DNA from 2 places in the Micromonospora sp. NBC_01638 genome. Region 2 is predicted to be linked to the other one. Evidence: riboswitches for the same ligand, from Rfam matches in the RefSeq annotation. Region 2 holds a riboswitch; the other holds the start of a gene.
The links. A riboswitch is a leader RNA that binds a small molecule or an ion and turns the genes downstream of it on or off. The one in region 2 is predicted to bind thiamine pyrophosphate.

Region 1 (10,427 bases), 630 kb from region 2:
GGCGACGCGGCCCGGCTCACCATGACCGGCGGCCGGCGGGTCACCGCCGACGAACCGGCCGAGATCCTCGTGTGGGAGATGCACGCCACCGCCGCCTGACCCCCACCCCCCGCCCTACCCCCCCGCCCCCGCCCCCGCGTCTGCCTTCGTCGATCTAGGGCGTATGGCTGCACTTGAAGATCAACTCGCAGCGATACGCCCTAGATCGACGGTGGAGGGGGCGGGGAAGGGAGGGGGGAGGAGGGGAGGAGGGTCGGGGGGGGGGGGGTAGTCCTTGCTGCTTCGCTCCGCGAAGCGGCCCTAATCGGGAGGAAGTAGGTCTACTTCCGAGTTAGGCGGGGGACTCGGTGCGGTCGGCGGCCCAGGTGGTGTGGAACGAGCCCTCGCGGTCCACCCGCTGGTAGGTGTGCGCGCCGAAGTTGTCCCGCAGACCCTGGATCAGCGCGGCGGGCAGCCGCTCGGCACGCAGCGCGTCGAAGTACGCCAGCGACGACGAGAACGCGGGCGTCGGCACACCGGCCCGGATCGCGTCGGCCACCACCCGCCGCCAGCTCGGCACGCCAGCGCCGACCGCCTCGGCGAAGTACGGCGCCACCAGCAGCGTCGGCAGGTCCGGCTGCTGGTCGTACGCCTCGCGGATCCGGTCGAGGAAGCGGGCCCGGATGATGCAGCCGCCCCGCCAGATCGTCGCCGTGCCGCCCAGGTCGATGTCCCAGTCGTACTCCTGGCTGCCGGCGCGGATGTGGTCGAAGCCCTGCGCGTACGCGACGATCTTGGAAGCGAGCAGCGCCCGGCGGACGTCCTCGACGAACGCGTCCCGGTCGGCGACCTGCCACTTCTCACCCGCGTCCGGGAACGCCCGGCGGGCCGCCTCCCGCTGGTCGACGTGCCCGGAGAGCGAGCGGGCGAAGGTCGCCTCGGCGATCCCGGTGATCGGAATGCCCAGGTCGAGGGCGCTCTGCACCGTCCACCGACCGGTGCCCTTCTGCTCGGCCCGGTCCTGCACGATGTCCACGAACGGTCGGCCGGTCGCCGCGTCGGTGTGCGCGAGCACATCGGCGGTGATCTCGATGAGGAACGACCCCAGCTCGCCGTCGTTCCAGTCGCGGAAGATCTCCGCGATCTCCGCGGGCTTGGCGCCCAGACCGGAGCGGAGCAGGTCGTACGCCTCGGCGATGAGCTGCATGTCGGCGTACTCGATGCCGTTGTGCACCATCTTGACGAAGTGCCCGGCGCCGTCCGGCCCGACGTGCATGCAGCACGGCACACCGTCCACCTGCGCGGCGATCTTCTCGAACATCGGCCCGAGCTTGGCGTACGACTCGGCGGAACCGCCCGGCATGATGCTCGGGCCGAGCAGCGCGCCCTCCTCGCCACCGGAGACGCCGGTGCCGCTGAAGTGCAGACCCTGCGCGCGCAGCGCCTCCTCCCGACGACGGGTGTCGGCGAAGTGGGCGTTACCGCAGTCGACGATGATGTCGCCCTCGTCGAGCAGCGGCACCAACTCGTCGATCACCGCGTCGGTGGGCGCGCCGGCCTTGACCATCACGATGACCGCGCGAGGTCGTTCCAACGACGCCACGAAATCGGCCATCGTCTCGCCGGGCACGAATGTGCCCTCGTCGCCGTGCTCGGCGATCAGGCTGCGCGTGCGCTCCGGCGAGCGGTTGTGCACTGCCACCTTGAAGCCGTTGCGGGCCAGGTTGCGGGCCACATTGCGCCCCATCACCGCCAGCCCGGTCACGCCGATCTGCGCCGTCGCCTGCTCAGCCATTCGTGCCGCCACCTCTCGTCACACCACTATCAGCGTTTGGAAACTTACCGTGATGTGAGCCGATAGGAACCAGTGATCGACGTCCCGTTACTGCACGTAATGTGGACGTTGTCGGTGCTGGCTTGGGCTCGCGGCAGTGGTCGGGGAGCCTCGCGCAGGGAAACTTGTCGTCATCCTGCGCCGCGCGCGTCAGCCTTCGGCGAGACGGGCTTCGATTCGAGCGATCTTCCCGGTGAGCGCGTCGGTTACCCCGGGCCGGACGTCGGCCTTGAGCACCACACTCACCCGGGGCGCCTGCGCGGCGACCACGTCGACCGCCCGCTTCACCACCGCCATCACCTCGTCCCACTCGCCCTCGACGGTGGTGAACATGGCATCGGTCCGGTTGGGCAGGCCGGACGCACGGACCACCCGCACCGCCTCGGCGACCAGGTCACCCACGGAGTCGTCACCGCCGAGCGGGGTGATCGAGAACGCGATCAGCATGTGCCGATCCTGCCAGTAAAAACGGGTGCGCGTCGGTCGGGCGGTGGCTAGGGTACGGACATGCGTAACTGACGCCCCACTTCCGAGCCGGCCCGCCGTCCCGCGTCGCGGTCCGTGCGCTCCCGGGCGTCCCCGCATCCTCTCCCCGCCGTTCGGCGGCGACGGCCCTGCCTGACACCGGTGAGCAGTCCCTTCCCCACTCGACCGTCGCGCAACGGCGGTCACCAGCCGATCCGACCGACCGCCGCAGCGCGGGACCGGCCGTGCCGGTCGGCATTGAAGGAGGCCCGGATGCCTGCCAGACGTAACCCGAAGAAGACCCGTACCCCGAAAGCGACGCCGCTCGGCGTCGACCCGGCGGCCGGCCACGACCCGCTCCGACCCACCCTCCCCGACCTCGCGGTCGAACCGGCCCTGCCGGCAGTGCTGGTGGAACCGGCGGCGTTGACCGAGTCGGCGCTGCCGGCGGTGCTGGTGGAACCGGCGCTGCCGGCGGCTGTTCCGGACGAGGTGGCGCTGCCGGTCGACGTGCCGGCGGTTGTCGACGCGCCGGCGATGGGAGATCTGCCGAAGCCAGCCGCGCGCCGATCGGCACCGACGGCCGGCCCGCAGGGTGGCGGCAACCGCTCCGGCGGCGGCCGCAGCCAGCAAGCCGGCCAGGCCCGCCGCTACGCCTTCCGCCGCAGCTGATCGAGCCGCCCCCACCCCGCCCCCGCCCCCCACCCCCGCCCCGCCCCCGCGATCTTGCACTTTCTGTCCTCGCATAACCGGCAAATTAGGATGAGCCGACGACAGAAACTGCAAGATCGGCGCGGCGGGGCGGGGGGCAGGGCCGGGCAGGGCAGGGGCAGGGCCGGGCGGGGTAGGGCGGCGGGTTTAGCTGATCAGGGGGCGGAAGGTGCCCAGGGCGAGGCTTGTGGTCAGGGCGGCTGCGGCGAGCACGATGGCCCCGGCGATGAGGAGGGCGTCGGCGCGGGTGAAGTGCTGCCGGCGGGCAACGGTACGGGGTGTGCCGGCGTCGAAGCCGCGCGCGTCCATCGCCACGGCCAGGCGGGTGCCCCGGCGGATGGCCCCGACCAGCAGCGCGAACGCGGTGGAGGCGAACAGCCGCAGCTTCGCCACCGGGTTGCGTCCCGCGTCGACACCCCGCGCTCGCCGGGCCATGCTGATCATTTGCCATTCCTGACCGAGCAGCGGCACCAGCCGGAACGCGGCCAGCGCCCCGATGGCGAACCGGGCCGGTGCCTTCACGTTCTGGATCAACGCGTCGGCCAGATCGGTGGGGTCGGTGGTCGCGAAGACGATCACACCGGGCAGGGCCACCGCGAACACCCGCAGCACCAGGCCGAGCGCGGTGAGCAGCACGCCGGTGCTCACCAGCACTGGTCCCGCGTCCAGCAGGACCTGGCCGGACTGGTCGGCGGCGAAGAGCACCAGGGTGACCAGGATGCCGGCGGCACTGAGCAGCAGTGGCCAGGCCCGGCGGGCCAACGCCCGGTAGCCGATGCCGAACAGCGGCAGCACCGCGAGTTCGAGCGCGATGGCGATCGCCGGGGCCACCGGGTCCAGGGTGGCCAGCAGGGTGAACGAGAAGACCAGAGCGGCGGCGACCTTCGCCACCGGGTTGCGGCGGGCCAACGGCGCGTCGGGCGCGGCGATCGGCTCGATGCTGATCATCGGTTGCCGTCCGGGCCGGTCACGGTCCGCTTAAGGGTGACGGTGCGGTCAGCGAGCGCGGCGACGAAGTCCGCGTCGTGGGTGACCGCGACCACGCCGTGGCCGGCGTCGCGCAGGTCGGCGAAGAGATCGACCAGCTCCCGCCAGGTCCGCCGGTCCTGGCCGAAGGTGGGCTCGTCGCAGATGAGCAGGCGGGGCGCGGTGGCCAGGGCGGTCGCCACGCTCAGCCGCCGCGCCTCACCACCGGAGAGGGTGTACGGGTTGGCCGCGGCGAGCCGGACCAGTCGCAGCCGCTCCAGCAGCCCGGCCACGGTCTCCTTGACGGCCGCCTCGGGCTGACCGGTCCGGCGCGGGCCGAGCGCCAGCTCGTCGAAGACGGTGCTGGTGACGAACTGGTGCTCCGGATCCTGGAAGACCGACCCGATCCGCCGGGCCAGCGCGGGGGCGCGCCAGCGGTGCGGGGGCGTGCGATGGTCGGCGTCGGCCAGCTCGGCGGACGCGGTGACCCGTCCGGTGCCCGGCCGGAGCAGCCCGCCGAGCAGCAACGCCAGGGTGGACTTGCCGGCACCGTTTGGTCCGCGTACGGCGAGCACCTCGCCGGCGCGTACCGCCAGGTTTGTGGAGCCCAGCCGGGGCGGCAGGCCGAGCCGGTCGGCGGTGAGCAGGAGCCCCCCGGGCGCGGCGGTGGCCGGCCGGGGTGCGACGGGGTGACCGGGCACCCAGACCCCCTCGGCGGCCAGAGTGGCACCGTGCGCGGCGAAGACCGCCTCGGGCGTGCCGTCCGCGCGGACCCCGCCGCCGGGTTCCAGGACGACCACCCGGTCGATCAGTGGCAGTGCCTCGGCGACCCGGTGCTCGACGAGGATCAGCGTGGTGTCGGCGTCCAGCGCGCCGACCACCGCCTGTCGGACCAGGTCGGCCCCGGTCGGATCGAGGTTGGCGGTTGGCTCGTCGAGCAGCAGCAGGCCGGGGCGCAGGGCCAGCGCGCCGGCCAGGGCGAGGCGTTGCTGCTCACCGCCAGAGAGCGCGGCGGTGTTGCGGTCCCGGGAGTACGGGAAGCCGACGCGCTGCAGCGCCTCGTCCACCCGGGGCCAGATCTCGGCGGCCGGCACTCCCCGGTTCTCCAGCCCGAACGCGACGTCGTCGCCGCAGCGCGCCATCACCAGTTGGGTCTCCGGGTCCTGGAAGACGATGCCGACCCGTTCCCGCCCCTTGCGCGGGTCGAGCCCGTCGATCTCGACGGTGCCCTCCTGCTCGCCGGAGTCATCCGGCAGCAGGCCGGCAAGCGCGTTGAGCAAGGTGCTCTTGCCGGCCCCCGAAGGCCCGAGCAGCAAAATCCGTTCCCCAGCCGCAACCCGCAGATCGACCCCCCGCACAGCCCAGGCGCGCCGCCCAGAGTGGCGCCACCCGAACCCCCGCAGTAGTACCTCGCCCATCTGACCCCCCCTCCGGGTCGCGTTCGCGTCCGTTGATCAAGAGGTTTGCGTCCGAAATCCGCCTCCCGTTGACGCAAACCTTTTGATCAACGCAGATGGGTGCCGTGGGGTTAGATCAGTGCGCGGTCGCGGCCTGCTGGGAAGCGGTCCAGGACGCCGGTGTTGGCCAGGGCCTTGGTCAGCAGCCAGCCGCCCGCGCCGGCGATCACGGTGGCGCTGCCAATGGTGAGCAGGGCGTACGGGATGCGGTAGTCGGTCAGCGCGTAGTCGACGTTCCAGATGAAGAAGTCGAACAATGCGGCACTGAGACCGGTCAGCGCGCCGGCCAGCACCGCGATCGGTGGGCGGAACGACCGGTACCGGAAGGCGGCGAACGCCAGCTCGGCGCCGATGCCCTGCACGATGCCCTGCGGGATCACTGTGCCGGCCCACTGGCTGCCCAGCAGCGCGGACAGGACCGCAGCGACCGTCTCGCAGTAGAGCGCGGCGCCCGGCTTGCGGATGACCAGACCGCCGATCACGGCCGGCATCAGCCAGACGCCGTAGAGCAGCGTCTGCGCCGGCGGGAAGAAGACGAACGCGCCCTCGGTGGCGCTCCAGACCAGGCCCCATGCCCAGAAGATGACGCCGAAGGCGACCGCGATCACCGAAGCGACCACGATGTCGATGGTCCGCCAACGGTTGGTGGTGTTGTCCATGTTTGCTCCCAGTTCAGTGCACGAACCAGGAGAAGACGCACGCCGCGCGTCCGGTGGCACCGGACGGCGGCGCGGCTGGAGGTCGACCGAACTCCCTGCGCTGGCATTACCCAGATCAGGTTCGAGGGTCTGCGGGCGTGCCCGCACTCTCAGCGCTGTGCGCTCCCCTGTCGGATGTGAAGTTGTCTCGCTGACGCTAACACCGACCAGGGCCGCTGGCCCAGCAGGGCATCCGCCTGCTCTGCGGTGAGCGACCGGCGCGCTGTTGGCTGGGTACGCTTCCGATCATGCGGGTTGACGCGCGAGGCTTCACGTTCGAGGTAACCGTCGGCGGTCCGCCGGACGGCGTACCCGTTCTGCTGCTGCACGGTTTCCCCCAGCACAGCGGCGAGTGGGACGACGTGGTGCCGGCGCTGCACGCTGGCGGGCTGCGCACGTACGCGCTGGACCAGCGTGGTTACTCTCCGGGCGCCCGGCCGACGGCGGTGGCCGACTACCGGATCCCCGAGCTGGTCGCCGATGTGGTGGCGGTGCTCGACGCGCTCGGGCTGGACGCCGTCCACCTGGTCGGCCACGACTGGGGCGCGATCGTGGCCTGGGCGGTCGCCGCCGGGCAGGCCGAGCGGCTCCGGACGCTGACTGCGGTGTCCGTGCCGCATCCGGCGGCCATGGCGCACGCCCTGGCCACCGACGGACAGCAGAAGGCCCGCTCGTCGTACATCGCGCTGTTCCGTAAGCCGGACAAGGCGGAGAAGGTGCTGCTCGCCTGGCACGCGACCGCGCTGTGCAAGCTGCTCGGTGGGGTGGGCGACGCGTCCCGGGTGGACCGCTACGCCGACCCGATGCGCGAGCCGGGGGTGCTCACCGCCGCGCTGAACTGGTACCGGGCGATGTCCCGCGCCGACCTGGCCGCGGTGGGCCCGGTCGCGGTGCCCACCACGTACGTCTGGAGTGACCGGGACGTCGCGATCGGCCGGACCGCCGCCGAGGCGTGCGCGGCGCATGTCACCGGGGACTACCGCTTCGTGCAGTTGCCCGGGGTGAGTCACTGGATCCCGGACGCGGCGCCGGGCCCGCTCGCCGAGGCGATTCTGGCCCGAGCCGGCGCGACGGCCTGAGCCGTGCGGGTCGGCGAGGGAGGGCAACGGTGACGACGGACGCCAGCGGGCCGGGCAGCCGACGCTCGATCGCCGCGCAGCTGCGCCTGCTGGCTCACAATCGGACGACGGAGGACGCATGACGGTGAGTGCCGAGGACTACCTGGCCGTGGTGACCGAGACGATCGGCCGGGTGGCCGCGAGTCAGCGGGAGGCGGTGGGGCGGGCCGCCGACCTGATCGCCGAGGCCGTGCGCGCCGACGGCGTGGTGCACGCGTTCGGCACCGGGCACTCGGAGGCCCTCGCGATGGAGATCGCCGGCCGGGCAGGCGGTCTGGTGCCGACCAACCGGATCGCGCTACGCGACCTGGTGCTGCTCGGCGGCGAACCGGCCGAGCGGCTCGGTCCGATGCTGGAGCGGGACCCGGCGGTCGCGCACCGCCTCTACGAGCTGGCCCCGGTGCGGCCCACCGACGTCTTCGTGCTCGCCTCGAACTCCGGGGTCAACGGCGCGATGGTGGAGTTCGCCGCGCTGGTCAAGGAACGCGGCCACGGGCTGGTGGCGATCACCTCCGCGCAGCACTCCGGCCGGATGACCTCCCGCCACCCGTCCGGGCGCAAGCTGAGTGACCTCGCCGACGTGGTGCTCGACAACGGCGCGCCGTACGGGGACGCGACGCTGCCGCTTCCCGATGGCGGTGCGGTCGGCGCGGTCTCCTCGATCACCGCGGCGCTGCTGGCCCAGCAGATCACCGTGGAGGTGGTGGCGCGGTTGCTGGAGGCGGGGGAGCGGCCGCCGGTCTACCTGTCGGCGAACATCCCGGACGGTGACGCGCACAACACGGCCCTCGAAGCCCGCTACGCGGGCCGGATCCGACGCGGGTCCTGACGCCGACCCCGCCCGGCAGATGGCCGGGAGGTGTCGTGAACCTGTTTCGCTCTCGGCCGGGTGGGGCATTGGCGTTGCTGCCGGCGGCCGGGACCGCCGGCAGTAGCGTCTCACCGGAGGTAGCGCGTGTCCAAGGAGACCGAGAAGCAGCGTTGGCAGCGCAACTTCGCCGACCTGTTGCAGGAGTTGCGGGTCGCACAGACCGGCGTGCAGATTCTCTTCGCCTTCCTGCTCACGCTGCCGTTCAGCAACGGGTTCACCCGGGCCAGCGAGTTCCAGCGGGATGTCTACATCGTGGCGCTGCTCGCGTCGGCCGCCGCCACCGCGCTGATCATCTCGCCGGTGGCGTTTCACCGGGCGCTGTTCCGGCAGGGGCGCAAGCCGGAGCTGGTGCGGTTCGCTCACCGGATGGCCACCGGTGGCCTCGCCTTCATGCTGATCGCGATGGTCAGCGCGGTGCTGTTGGTCACCGACTTCGTGCTGGACCGGCCGATCGCCTTCGCGCTCAGTGCGCTGGCCGGCCTCTGGTTCCTCACCTTCTGGATGATCCTGCCGTTTGCCCGGCGCAACTGGGGTGAGGACGACATCGACGATGAGGACGACAACCCGGACACGCTCACCGGCCGCTGATCGAGGCGGGCGGGCAGAAGCAGATCTGCACGCAGCGCTACCCCTGGGTAACACCCGGGGGTAGCGTGGCGTTGAGGGCGCATGCCGACGCAGCCGCACCGAGGTTCGAGGGGGCAGCCGTGACCACGACGCAGGACGGCCGACCAGCACCGGACGGCCCCGATTCCGAAACCACCCCCCACCCCGCCGGTGCCGCGGCGCCACTGCCGGCAGAGGCCGGGCAGGTCACCGAGAAGGAGGCCCGGCAGGTCGCCGAGGCCGCTCGCGAGTCCACCTGGGACCGGCCCAGTTTCGGCAAGGAACTGTTCCTCGGCCGGTTCCGGCTCGACCTGATCGACCCGTGGCCCCAACCCGACCCGGACGACGTGGCCCGCGCCGAGGAGTTCCTTGGTCGGTTCCGCGCCTTCCTCACCTCCGAGGTGGACGGCGCGGCCATCGAACGCGACGCGTCCATTCCGGACTCGGTGTTCCATGGTCTGGCCGGCCTCGGCGCGTTCGGCATGAAGATCGACCGGAAGTACGGCGGGCTCGGGCTGAGCAACCTGCACTACTGTCGGGCGCTGATGCTGGCCGGCTCGGTCAGCCCGGCCATCGGCGCGCTGCTCTCGGCGCACCAGTCGATCGGGGTGCCGCAACCGCTGAAGATGTTCGGCACCGCCGAGCAGAAGCAGCGCTTCCTGCCCCGGCTCGCCGCCGGCGAGGTGTCCGCGTTCCTGCTCACCGAGCCGGACGTCGGCTCCGACCCGGCCCGACTGGCCACCATCGCCGAGCCGACCGAGGACGGCACCGGCTACCGGCTCAACGGGGTGAAGCTCTGGGCCACCAACGGCATCGTGGCCACCCTGCTGGTGGTGATGGCCCGGGTGCCCGGCACCGAGGGCCGCCGGGGCGGCATCACCGCGTTCGTGGTGGACGGCGACAGCGCGGGCATCACCGTCGAGCGGCGCAACGAGTTCATCGGCCTGCGCGGCCTGGAAAACAGCCTCACCCGGTTCCACGACGTGTTCGTGCCCGCCGAGAACGTCATCGGTGGCGAGGGCAAAGGGCTGAAGATCGCCCTGACCACGCTGAACACCGGCCGGCTCTCCCTGCCGGCGATGTGCGTGGGCGCCGGCAAGTGGTCGTTGAACGTGGCCCGGGACTGGGCCGCCGACCGGGTCCAGTGGGGCCGGCCGGTGGGTGAGCACGAGGCGGTCGCGCAGAAGCTCTCCTTCATCGCCGCCACCACGTACGGCATGGAGACCATGCTCGACCTCTGCTGCCTGCTCGCCGACGACGACCGCAACGACATCCGGATCGAGGCGGCGCTGGTCAAGCTGTACGCCAGCGAGATGGCCTGGAAGATCGCCGACGAGCTGATCCAGATCCGGGGCGGGCGCGGCTACGAGACGGCCGACTCACTGGCCGCCCGCGGCGAACGCCCGGCCGCCGTCGAGCAGATGCTGCGTGACCTGCGGATCAACCGGATCTTCGAGGGCTCCACCGAGATCATGCACCTGCTGATCGCCCGGGAGGCGGTCGACGCCCACCTGTCGGTGGCCGGCGACATCATCGACCCGGAGGCTGGGCTCGGCCGCAAGGCCCGGGCCGGCGCCCGAGCCAGCGCCTTCTACGCGAAGTGGCTGCCCACGCTGGCCGTCGGTCGGGGGCAGAGCCCTTCGGCGTACGCCGAGTTCGGGCCGCTCGCCGCGCACCTGCGCCAGGTGGAGCGGTCGTCACGCAAGCTGGCCCGGTCGACGT
Region 2 (10,427 bases):
GACGTCCTCACCCAGTCGTCCGGCGCCCTTGACGGGCTTGCCCTTGTTCGCCTTGACCCCGGCGTTGCTGGCCGGCGTCCCGCCGAGCCGCACCGTCATGGCGTCGGCGTCGCGGATCAGCACGTCCCGGATCTCCGCCTCGGTCACCAGCTTGGTGTCCGCGGCGAGCTTCCGGAAGGCGGCCAGTTCCTTGAGCGCCTTGTTGTCGTTGCCCGCCGCCTCGGCCTTACGGACGGCGTCGAGCGTCTTCGTCAGATCCTTGTGGGCCTTGGCCGAGAGCCGCCCCGTCGCCTTGAACCGGTCCAGCAGGTTCTGCATGTCCCGGAACGAGGTGGTGACGAAGAACCGGACCGTCGAGGTGGTCTTGTTGCCCGCCTTGTCGGTCGCGGTCACGGACAGCTCGTGCAGGCCGAGCGGCAGCTCGTACATGGCCTGCAGAGTGCCGCTGGCGTACGCCTTGCCGTCCAACTGACCGACCACGGTCGCGATGCCCGAGGTCGGGTCGACGGCCTGCCAGGACACCCGAACGTCCTGGCTGTCTCCGTAGAGCTGGCCGTCGGCGATCCCGGACACCAGCAGCGTCGGCTTGGTGCCGTCGATGCGCAGCACCGCCGACTTGAGCGTCTCGACGTTGCCCGCCTTGTCGGTCGAGCGGAACAGCAGTTCGTGCTGCCCGTCACCGGTCACCTCGACCGGCGTCGAGTACGGCGTCCACGCGCCACCGTCCAGCGACCACTCGACCGTCTTGACGCCGGAACCGGCGTCGGTCGAGGTCAGCACGACCGGGATCGTCCCGTTGTGCCAGCCGGCGTCGTTCGCCGGAGCGAACGCCGCCGAGGTCACCGGCGCCGTGGCGTCGATCTTGACCGAGACGGTCTTCGTCGACTCGACGTTGCCCGCCTTGTCGGTCGAGCGGAACCGCAGCTCGTGCTCGCCGTCCCCGCTGACCGCCACCGGTGCGGTGTAGTCCGTCCAGGTGGTGGACCCGTCCAGCTGGTACGCCGTACCGGCGAGCCCGCTACCGCCGGCCTCGTCGGCACCGGTGAGCGTGATCGTCACCGGCCCGGTGTACCACCCGTCGGTCGGGGTGCCGGAAACCGCCGCCGTGGTAACCGGCGCGGTTTCGTCCGCCACCTTCGTGCTGAGCCGGAAGTAGTCGAACGAGGCGGTCTTCGAGGCCGTCTGGGCGGCGCCGAGGGTGAACAGCCCGACCTTCGGGGTGGCCCCGACCGCGCTGTTGGTCAGCGTCGTCAACGCGGTCCAGGTCGTCCCGTCGGCCGAGTACGACGCGGTGAACGTGTTGCCGGTGCGGGCCAGCCGCAGATGCCACACGGCAGCGGTCAGGTTGCCTGCCTCCGGCTGCGGGTTCTGGACCACCCCGGCGATCTCGCTGCGGAACTCGATCCGCCGCGTCACCGCCTGGCCGGCCTGGTTGTCCGCGATGAAGTCGAACTTGATGTAGTTGTCGTCGTCCGCCTGCACGAGCAGACCGGCCTGCTGGTACTGCTCGTTCAGCAGGCTGCCGTCGACCTTCGTCTCCAGGGTCCAGTCGCCGGACGGCGCGGTCTGAAGGATGAAGTTCTTCGGCCCGGTGTTGTCGGTGCCGTAGATGTCACCGTTGGGCACGTCGATGCGCAGCGCGCCACCGGTGACCCGGTAACCGCTCGGGTCCTCCCGCAGGATCGCGTTCCACCGGCACTTGTCCAGCGTGGCACCGGTGAACTCGTCCGACGGGTCGACCGGGCCGGCCGGGGCGTCCGGCGTGACCACGAACGAGTCGAAGGCCGCGTTGACCACCGGCGCCTCGGTGCCGCCGTTGAGCGCGAAGACCCCGATCCGCGGGTTGGTGATGCCGGCGAGCGCGGCCGACCGGCCGACCGGGGTGAAGGTCTGACCGTCGCCCGAACTGGCCGCGGTCAGGTTCGTCCCGTCACTGGTGATCCGCAGGTACACGGTGTCACCCGCCGGTGCGGCGGCGCTGTCGGCAGCGTCGTTGCGCGGCGTGGCGGCCGTCTCCCGGATGAACTCCACGCGTCGGCTGCCGTTGTACAGCAGGTCCACCTTGGCGTAGTTGTCATCGTCGCCGTACACCATGATGCCGGCCTGCTGGTAGTTGGCCGTCACGGGCAGGGTGACCTTGGTGGTCATCTGCCAGGCACCGCTCGGAGCCGCCTGGAGCACCAGGTTGGTGGCGTCGTTGCGAGCGCCGTAAAGGTCACCCACCCCCGTGGGCAGCCGCAACGCGCCGCCACTGACCGAGTAGAGCTGGTTCTCCCGGACCACGCTGGTCCACCGGCTCCTGTCGAGGCTGGTGCCGTTGAAGTCGTCCGAACGCGCCCCGAAGCAGGACGTGTCCGGCGCGTTCACCCGTACCGGCACCGTGGCGTACGACTTGGCACCCTTGCTGTCGGTCACCGTGAGGGTGGCCGTGAAGGTACCCGGGCTGGTGTAGGTGTGGCTGGCGTCCAAGGTGGTCGCCGTGCCTCCGTCACCGAAGTCCCAGGCGTACGTCAGCGGGGTGTTCCCCTCGGCGTCGGTGGCCGTGCCGTCGAAGGCGACGGTGACCGGCGCGGTGCCGGTCGCCGGGGTGGCGGTGGCGCTGACCACCGGCGGCGCGTTCTCGGTGACGCCGCGGCCAATGAAGTCCATCCAGTTGACGTTGAACAGCGAGCCCGTCCCGCCGTTCGGGTCGCGGGCCAGGAAGTACAGCGAGCCGCTCGCGGCACCGGTGACCGGTGCGCTCACGTCCGTGTACGTCTGCCAGGCGCCGGTCGTCGGGACGGTGGCCGTGGCGACCACCGGTCCGTCAACCGCACCCGCACGGACCTCGATCCGACCGCCAGCAACGGCCGAGGCGGCCCGGAACCGGATCTCGGTGATGTTGGTCAGGTCCGCCGGGGCGACCGACCACCAGTCGCCGTCCTCAATGAACGCGATGTTCTGGCCGCCGCCGGCGCTGTCGGCGCCGGTCTCCCGCTGCACGCCGGCGTCTCCGCCGCCGGTGCTCACCGGCGCACGCCCGGTGGCGGTGAAGTACTCGGCCTGCTTCTGCTTGGGCTGCAGGACCTCGATCGCCCGGCCGGTGAGCGGGCCGGACCCGCCCGCGCCGCCCCCGTCGGTGTAGGTGGCCTCGAAGACCGCGAACACGTTCGCCTCGGCGCCGTGCCCGGAGGCGAGCGACGTCTGGACGGTGCCGGTGCAGCCGGTGTGCTGCTCCAGCGGGTGGGCGTGCTCATCGTGACCGAGCAGCACCTGCAACTGCACCCGGCCGCAGTCGATCTGCCCGTCCTCCGGGTCGGTCACCTTGACCGAGTAGCGGACCTGGTCACCCCAGTTGAAGAAGCCACCGTCCGGCGGGAACTCGATGGTCACCGTCGGTGCGGTGTTGCCCACGGTGACCGGCACGTTGGCCACCGCGGTACGGCCCTTCGGGTTGGTGACGGTGAGCTGGGCGGTGAAACTGCCCGCCGTCGCGTACGTGTGCGTCGGGTTGGCCTCGGTCGAGGTCTGCCCGTCGCCGAAGACCCAGGCATAGGTGAGCGCGCCACCGTCCGGGTCCCGGGAGCCGGCGCTGGAGAAGGTGACCGTCAACGGCGCCGGCCCCGAGGTCGGGTTGGCGGACGCTGCCGCGATCGGCGCGCGATCACCGGCCGTGTAGTCGATCCGGTAGACGCCGGAGTTGTCGTTGTTGCCGCCGAAGCCGCTGCCCCACTCGATCAGGTACATCGCGCCGTCCGGACCGAACTCGAAGTCCATCGGCCGGATCATGCTCATCCCGGTGAGCAGCTGGTTGATGTCCACCAACGACTTGCCGTCGGCGGTCACCTGCATGGTGTACATCTTGCTCTGGTTCCACTCGCCGAACAGAGCCTTGCCGTCGTAGTACGCCGGCCACTTGCGGTTGGAGTTGAGGTTGGCGTCGTACCGGTAGACCGGGCCGCCCATCGGGGCGCCACCGCCGCCGATCTCCGGGTAACGCGCGTCACCGGCGTACCCGTAGTCGACGGTCGCCGGAACGACCGGCGGGAGGTTGGTCAGGCCGGTGTTGTTGGGCGAGTTGTTCACCGGTGCCGCGCAGTCGAACTTCGCCCCACTCGGACCGGACGGGAACGTGTAGTCGTTGTACGCCTCGTTCGTCCCCGTGCAGTACGGCCAGCCGTAGTTGCCAGGAGTGACGATGTTCCACTCGACCAGGCCCCGGGGGCCCCGGGTCGGGTTGTCCGCGTTGGCGTCCGGCCCGTAGTCCGCGACGTACAGCGTGTTGGTCTTCGGGTCGGTGCCGATCCGGAACGGGTTGCGGAAGCCCATCGCGTAGATCTCGGGACGGGTCTTCTCGGTGCCCGCCGCGAAGAGGTTGCCCGCCGGAACGGTGTACGTCCCGTCGTCCTCCGGGTGGATCCGGATCACCTTGCCGCGCAGGTCGTTGGTGTTGCCGGAGGTGCGCTGCGCGTCGTAGTCCTGACGGCCCGGCCGCTCGTCGATCGGCGTGTACGCGCTCGACTCGAACGGGTTGGTGTTGTCACCGGTGGCCAGGTAGAGGTTGCCCTCGCTGTCGAAGGTCATGCTGCCGCCCGCGTGGCAGCAGGTGTTGCGTTGGGTGTCGACCCGCAGCACCTGCTTCTCGCTGGCCGGGTTGATGGTGTCGCCGGTCACCGTGAACCGGGACAGCAGGTTGCGGGTGACCCCGTCGTTCGGGGCGTAGTAGAGATACACCCACTTGTTGGTGGCGAAGTCCGGGTCGAGCCGGATGCCGATGAGACCGTCCTCGTTGCCGGTGAAGACGTCCAGGTCGACCGCGGTGACGGTGCTGCCGGTGTCCGGCTTGATGATCTGGACCCGGCCGTCGCGCTCGATGTAGAAGACCCGCCCGTCGGGGGCGATGTCCAGCTCCATCGGGTTGCTGGTGTTGCTGTCCAGCGTGACCTTCTCGAAGTTCGCGGTCTTCGAGGCGCCGCAGTCACCGGCCTCGACACCTGCTGCGGTCCGGATGCCGCCGAGCAGGTGGGAGAGGAACTCGGGCTCGGCGTACGACTCGCGGGTGTGCCCACCACCGGTGTACCAGGAACGACCGCCGTCGAAGTCCTGGCACCAGGCGGTCGGGTGGTCGGCGCCCATCGCGCCGGCGCCCGCGGTGTAGCTCTTCTCGTTCAGGCTGGCCAGCACGTGCACTTTCGGCCGCGGGTTGGTCTGGAAGTTGTACCACTCGTCGAACCGGGACCAGCGGTCCGGCAGCTCGCTCGTGGACGGGTGGGCGTGGTCCTCAACCTTGACGGTGGCCTGCTGGTTCTGCGGGTGGTTGGCGAAGTACGCGCCGACCAGGTCGCCGTACCAGGCCCAGTTGTACTCGGTGTCCGATGCGGCGTGGATGCCGACGTAACCGCCGCCGGCACGCACGTAGCGCTCGAACGCCGCCTGCTGGTCGGCGTTGAGGACGTCACCGGTGGTGGAGAGCCAGATCACCGCCTTGTACTTCGCCAGGTTGGCGTCGCTGAATGCGGCCCCGTCCTCGGAGTTGTCCACAGTGAACCCGTTGGCGACGCCGAGCTGCTGGATGGCGGCGACGCCGGTGGGGATGGAGTCGTGCCGGAAGCCGGCGGTCTTGGAGAAGACCAGGACGGAGAAGGGATCGTCCGCGGCCTTTGGTGCCTTCGGCGCCACCTGGGCGACCGGGGCCCCGGCTGGCGCTTCCCGAAGGGGGGCCTGCGCGGCTGCCTGTGCGGGCGCGCCGATCAGGGTCGTCGAGGCGAGGGCTAGGGAGATGAGTGTTGCGGTGATGGGTACGCGGGCCCGATGAGAACGGGACACGCCGCCTCCTATGTCGTAGTGACAGGGAATCGCGGGAGCCGGCTCGCCGAAGACCGTCCCAGATGGAGCCGGTGGTGACACCGTGCCAGGGTGCCCCCGCCAACATTTTGTCGAATCGCTGAACAAATTAGTTCGGCTGGCTCAATGTCCGGCAAGATGCCGGCGGGTAACGGTTCTGCAACGGCAGGCGACATTCCGAACAGGACCACATGAACCGCCCACGGGTCTCGCCCCTTTCGGCGCGGTTCGGCCCGCCGACCCCCGCCGACCCCCACCGACCCCCGCCTTGGCAGACCCGCGGATCTGTCGTACGGTGACACGCAAGTAACCCACGGGAGCCCGGTGTGCCGGGCTGAGAGGGGGGCTGACAGCCCCCGACCGTCGAACCTGATCCGGGTAATGCCGGCGCAGGGAGGAGCGTTGCCGTGCCGTCTCTGGGGCGACTGCATCTGATCACCGACACCCGACCCGGCCGGGACCCACTCACCGTGGTCCGGGCCGCCCTCACTGCGGCCCGCGCCGACCTGGTGGTGCAGGTCCGGGTCGAGGATTCCGCCACCGACCGCGAGGCGTACGACCTGGCCCAGCGGGTGCTGGCGCTCTGCGCGTCGTACGGGGCGGCCTGCCTGGTCAACGACCGCTTGCACGTGGCGCTGGCGGTGGGCGCCGCTGGCGGGCACGTCGGCGAGGACGACCTGCCGGTCGCCGCAGCCCGCCGGGTGCTCGGCCCCACCGGCGTGCTGGGAGCCACCGCCCGCGCGCCGGGAACGGCGACCGAGGCCGTCGCGGCAGGAGTCAGCTACCTGGGTGTCGGGCCGTGCCACACCACCAGCACCAAGTCCGGGCTGCCGAATCCGATCGGCCCTGCGGGAGTACGCGCCGTCACCGACGCCGTGAGCGTGCCGGTCATCGCGATCGGCGGGGTCACCGCCGCCCACGTGCCGGCCTTGCGCGCCGTCGGGGCGTACGGGGTGGCGGTCGTCGGTGCCCTCTCCGCTGCCGCCGACCCCGCTCGCACCGCCGCCGAACTGATCGAGGCCCTGACGTGCTGACCGGCCGGTCCCGGCCACCGCGATCGAGCGACCGGGTCCGGCCGGACGTCGCGGTGGTGGGGGCGGGGCCGATCGGGCTGGCGATCGCCTGGCGCTGCGCTGCCCGCGGGCTGCGCGTGGTGGTTCACGATCCGGCACCCGGCTCGGGGGCGTCGGCAGTGGCCGCGGGCATGCTGTCGCCGGTCGCCGAGGCGCATTTCGGTGAGCGGGAGCTGACCGCGCTGCTGCTGGAATCCGCCGCCCGCTGGCCGAAGTTCGCCGCCGAGCTGACCGCGGCTACCGGCGCCGACATCGGTTACCGGACCGAGGGCACCCTGATGGTCGGACTGACCGGCGACGACCTGGCCGAGGCACGCCGGTTCTGGGCGTACCAGCAGGGATTGGGCCTGCCCGTGACCCCGCTGCGCCCCAGCGAGCTGCGCGACCGCGAGCCGGCGCTCGCCCCGCGGGTGCGCGGCGGCGCGCTCGCGCCCACCGACCACCAGGTCGACCCCCGACTGCTGGTGCCGGCGCTGCGCACGGCCGCGCAGCGGGCCGGCGCGATGCTCGTGCCGCACGCGGTCCAGCGCCTGTCCGAAGTGGACGCACGGATCACCGTGGTCGCCGCTGGCGGCGGGGCCGCCGCACTCACCGGCCTGCCCGTGCGTCCGGTGAAGGGCCAGATCCTCCGGCTACGCGCGCCCGATGGCGTCGCGCCGGGCTTCCGGCACGTGATCCGCGGGTACGCCGACGGCGAGCCCGTCTACCTGGTGCCCCGCGCCGACGGCGAGGTCGTGCTCGGCGCGACGGTCGAGGAGCGGTCGGACACCACCGTCACCGTCGGCGCCGTGCAGCGCCTACTCCGCGCCGGCATCGACCTGCTGCCCGAGCTGGCCGAGTATGACCTGGTCGAGGCGGTCGCCGGGCTGCGCCCGGGCACCCCGGACAACGCGCCGATCCTCGGGCCGCTGCCCGGCCAGCCGGGCGTCCTGGCCGCCACCGGGCACCACCGCCACGGCATCGTGCTCACCCCGATCACCGCCGACCTGATCGCCGACCTGGTGCTCACCGGCGTACCCGACCCGCTGCTCGCGCCCGTGCGGGCCGACCGTTTCAGCAGTGCCGGCTCGGCCCGTCCCGGGGAAGCCGATGCCGGCTCCGTCGATTTCGGGGCGGTCGAGACGGGCGGACCTGAACGGACGACGGAGGGGGACCGGTGGAGTTGACGGTGAACGGGGCCGGACGCGGCGTCCCCGACGGTGTTTCGGTGGCGGACCTGGTCCGCGACATCGTGCCTCAGCAGCGTGGGGTGGCGGTCGCGGTCAACGGCGAGGTGGTGCCCCGAGCCGGCTGGCCGGCCCGGGTGCTGCGCGCCGGTGACCGGGTCGAGGTGCTCACCGCGGCGCAGGGCGGGTGAGCGGCGTGCCATTCGAGCTGGGTGGGGAGACGTTCACCGTACGGCTGATCCTCGGCACCGGCGGCGCCGCGAACCTGCACGTGCTGGAGCAGGCGATCCGGGCGTCCGGCACCGAGCTCGTCACCGTGGCGCTGCGCCGGGTGGGCACTGCGCCGGGCTCCACCGGAGGGCTGCTGGAACTGCTGGACCGATGCGGGGTGCGGCTGCTGCCGAACACCGCCGGCTGCCACACCGCGACCGAGGCGGTGAAGGTGGCCCGGCTGGCCCGGGACGCGTTCGACACCGACTGGGTCAAGCTGGAGGTGATCGGCGACGAGCGGACGCTGCTGCCCGACGGGGTGGAGCTGCTCCGCGCCGCCGAGGAACTGGTCGCCGAAGGTTTCACCGTGCTGCCGTACACCAGCGATGACCCGGTGCTCGCCCGCCGGCTCGCCGACGTGGGCTGTGCCGCGGTGATGCCGGCCGGCTCCCCGATCGGTTCGGGGCTCGGCATCGGCAACCCGCACCACATCCGACTGATCCGTCAGTGCGTGGACGTGCCGGTGATCCTCGACGCCGGCATCGGCACCGCATCCGACGCGGCCCTGGCCATGGAATTGGGCTGCGACGCGGTGCTGCTGGCGAGCGCGGTGACCCGGGCCGCGGACCCGGTGGCGATGGCCACCGCGATGCGCTACGCGGTCGAGGCGGGCCGACTGGCCGCAGGCGCCGGCCGGATCGCCCGTCGCTTCCACGCGCTTGCCTCCACACCTGACGAGGGAAGACCCGACCTGTGACCCCGCCGTCCGGTGTTGTCGTGTTGACCGACCGGCTGGTGGCGCGGGGCGGGCTCAAGCGGGTTGTGGCGGGGGCTGTGGCCGGGGGAGTGCGCTGGGTGGTGCTCCGGGAGAAGGACCTGCCCCACGCCGAGCGCGCGGCCCTCGCCGCCGACCTGCGCGCGATCCTCGTCGACGTCGGCGGAACCCTCATCGTGGCCGGTCCCGACCCGCTCGGCGGCGACGCCGTCCACCTGCCGGCCGCCGGCCCGTACCCGCCACCGACCCACCGACTCGTCGGCCGCTCCTGCCACAACCACACCGAGCTGGCCCGCCTGACCACCGAGCACTACACCACCGTGTCCCCGTTGTGGCCAACCAGGACGAAGCCGGGTTACGGCCCGCCCCTCGGCCCGCTCAGCCTGCAAAAGCTGATCGAGGTCAGTCCCGTGCCGGTCCTCGCGCTGGGCGGCATCGAAACACCCGAACAGGTAACCGCCTGCGTCCAAGCGGGAGCCGCCGGAGTAGCCGTGCTAGGCGCACTCATGCGAGCCGAGAACCCAACCGAGGCAGCCACCACGCTGACCAGGGCTTTCGAGAAGGCGGTGACCCCTGAGCCCTTCAAAGCCGGCACGGAGGCAGCCAGGTCCCCACGAACGGGGCTGCGGCCGACCGTGCCCACGCAGGGATCAAGCCTGACCGCCCGGAGTGGGCACGGTCGGCCGCAGCCCCAAACCGCAACCAGGGAAAAACAATGACCCCGAGCACAGTGCTCACCATCGCCGGCTCGGACTCCGGCGGCGGCGCGGGCATCCAGGCCGACCTCAAGGTCTTCGCCGCGCTGGGCGCGTACGGCACCAGCGTCCTCACGGCGGTCACCGCGCAGAACACTCGGGGTGTCGACGCGGTGCTGCCGCTGCCCCCGCGCACGGTCACCGAGCAGTTGGACAGCGTGCTCGCCGACTTCACCGTTTGCGCGGTCAAGACGGGGATGCTCGGCACCCCGGCGGTCGCCGACGTGGTGGCCGAGGCCGCACGGGACGGCCGGCTACCTCAGCTCGTCGTCGACCCGGTGCTGGTTGCCACCAGCGGCCACCGGCTCGGCGTGGTGGAGGCGGTCGAGCGGCTGCTGCCGTACGCCAAGGTGGCGACGCCGAACTGCGCGGAGGCCGCCGCCATCACCGGGCGGCCGGTGGACGACGTGGCCGGGATGGTCGTGGCGGCCGAGGCTCTCGCTGCCGGCGGCCCGGAGTACGTCGTGGTCACGGGCGGTGACCTGGACGGAGGCGAGGCGGTCGACGTGCTGCACGGCGGCGGCGTCACCACCCTGTTGCGCGCGCCCCGGGTGACCACCCGCCACACCCACGGCACGGGGTGCTCGTTCTCGGCGGCGATCGTGGTGCGGCTCGCGCTGGGCGA

Region 1: linked by a shared signal. The riboswitch ahead of OG811_RS03810 (ECF transporter S component) and the one ahead of thiE (thiamine phosphate synthase) in region 2 are both predicted to bind thiamine pyrophosphate.

What each region holds. Positions count from the first base shown of each region.
Region 1 is NZ_CP109273.1:839,665-850,091, reverse strand. It holds gene OG811_RS03840 (pirin family protein) at 1-99, shown strand, start outside; gene gndA (NADP-dependent phosphogluconate dehydrogenase) at 332-1,774, opposite strand; gene OG811_RS03830 (thiamine-binding protein) at 1,964-2,260, opposite strand; gene OG811_RS03825 (hypothetical protein) at 2,552-2,950, shown strand; gene OG811_RS03820 (energy-coupling factor transporter transmembrane component T family protein) at 3,137-3,937, opposite strand; gene OG811_RS03815 (ABC transporter ATP-binding protein) at 3,934-5,373, opposite strand; gene OG811_RS03810 (ECF transporter S component) at 5,484-6,071, opposite strand; TPP riboswitch at 6,146-6,250, opposite strand; gene OG811_RS03805 (alpha/beta fold hydrolase) at 6,359-7,189, shown strand; gene OG811_RS03800 (sugar isomerase domain-containing protein) at 7,308-8,057, shown strand; gene OG811_RS03795 (DUF6328 family protein) at 8,184-8,687, shown strand; gene OG811_RS03790 (acyl-CoA dehydrogenase family protein) at 8,807-10,427, shown strand, end outside.
Region 2 is NZ_CP109273.1:1,474,662-1,485,088, reverse strand. It holds gene OG811_RS06865 (ThuA domain-containing protein) at 1-5,805, opposite strand, end outside; TPP riboswitch at 6,127-6,236, shown strand; gene thiE (thiamine phosphate synthase) at 6,231-6,857, shown strand; gene thiO (glycine oxidase ThiO) at 6,851-8,062, shown strand; gene thiS (sulfur carrier protein ThiS) at 8,053-8,253, shown strand; gene OG811_RS06845 (thiazole synthase) at 8,250-9,029, shown strand; gene OG811_RS06840 (thiamine phosphate synthase) at 9,026-9,766, shown strand; gene thiD (bifunctional hydroxymethylpyrimidine kinase/phosphomethylpyrimidine kinase) at 9,763-10,427, shown strand, end outside.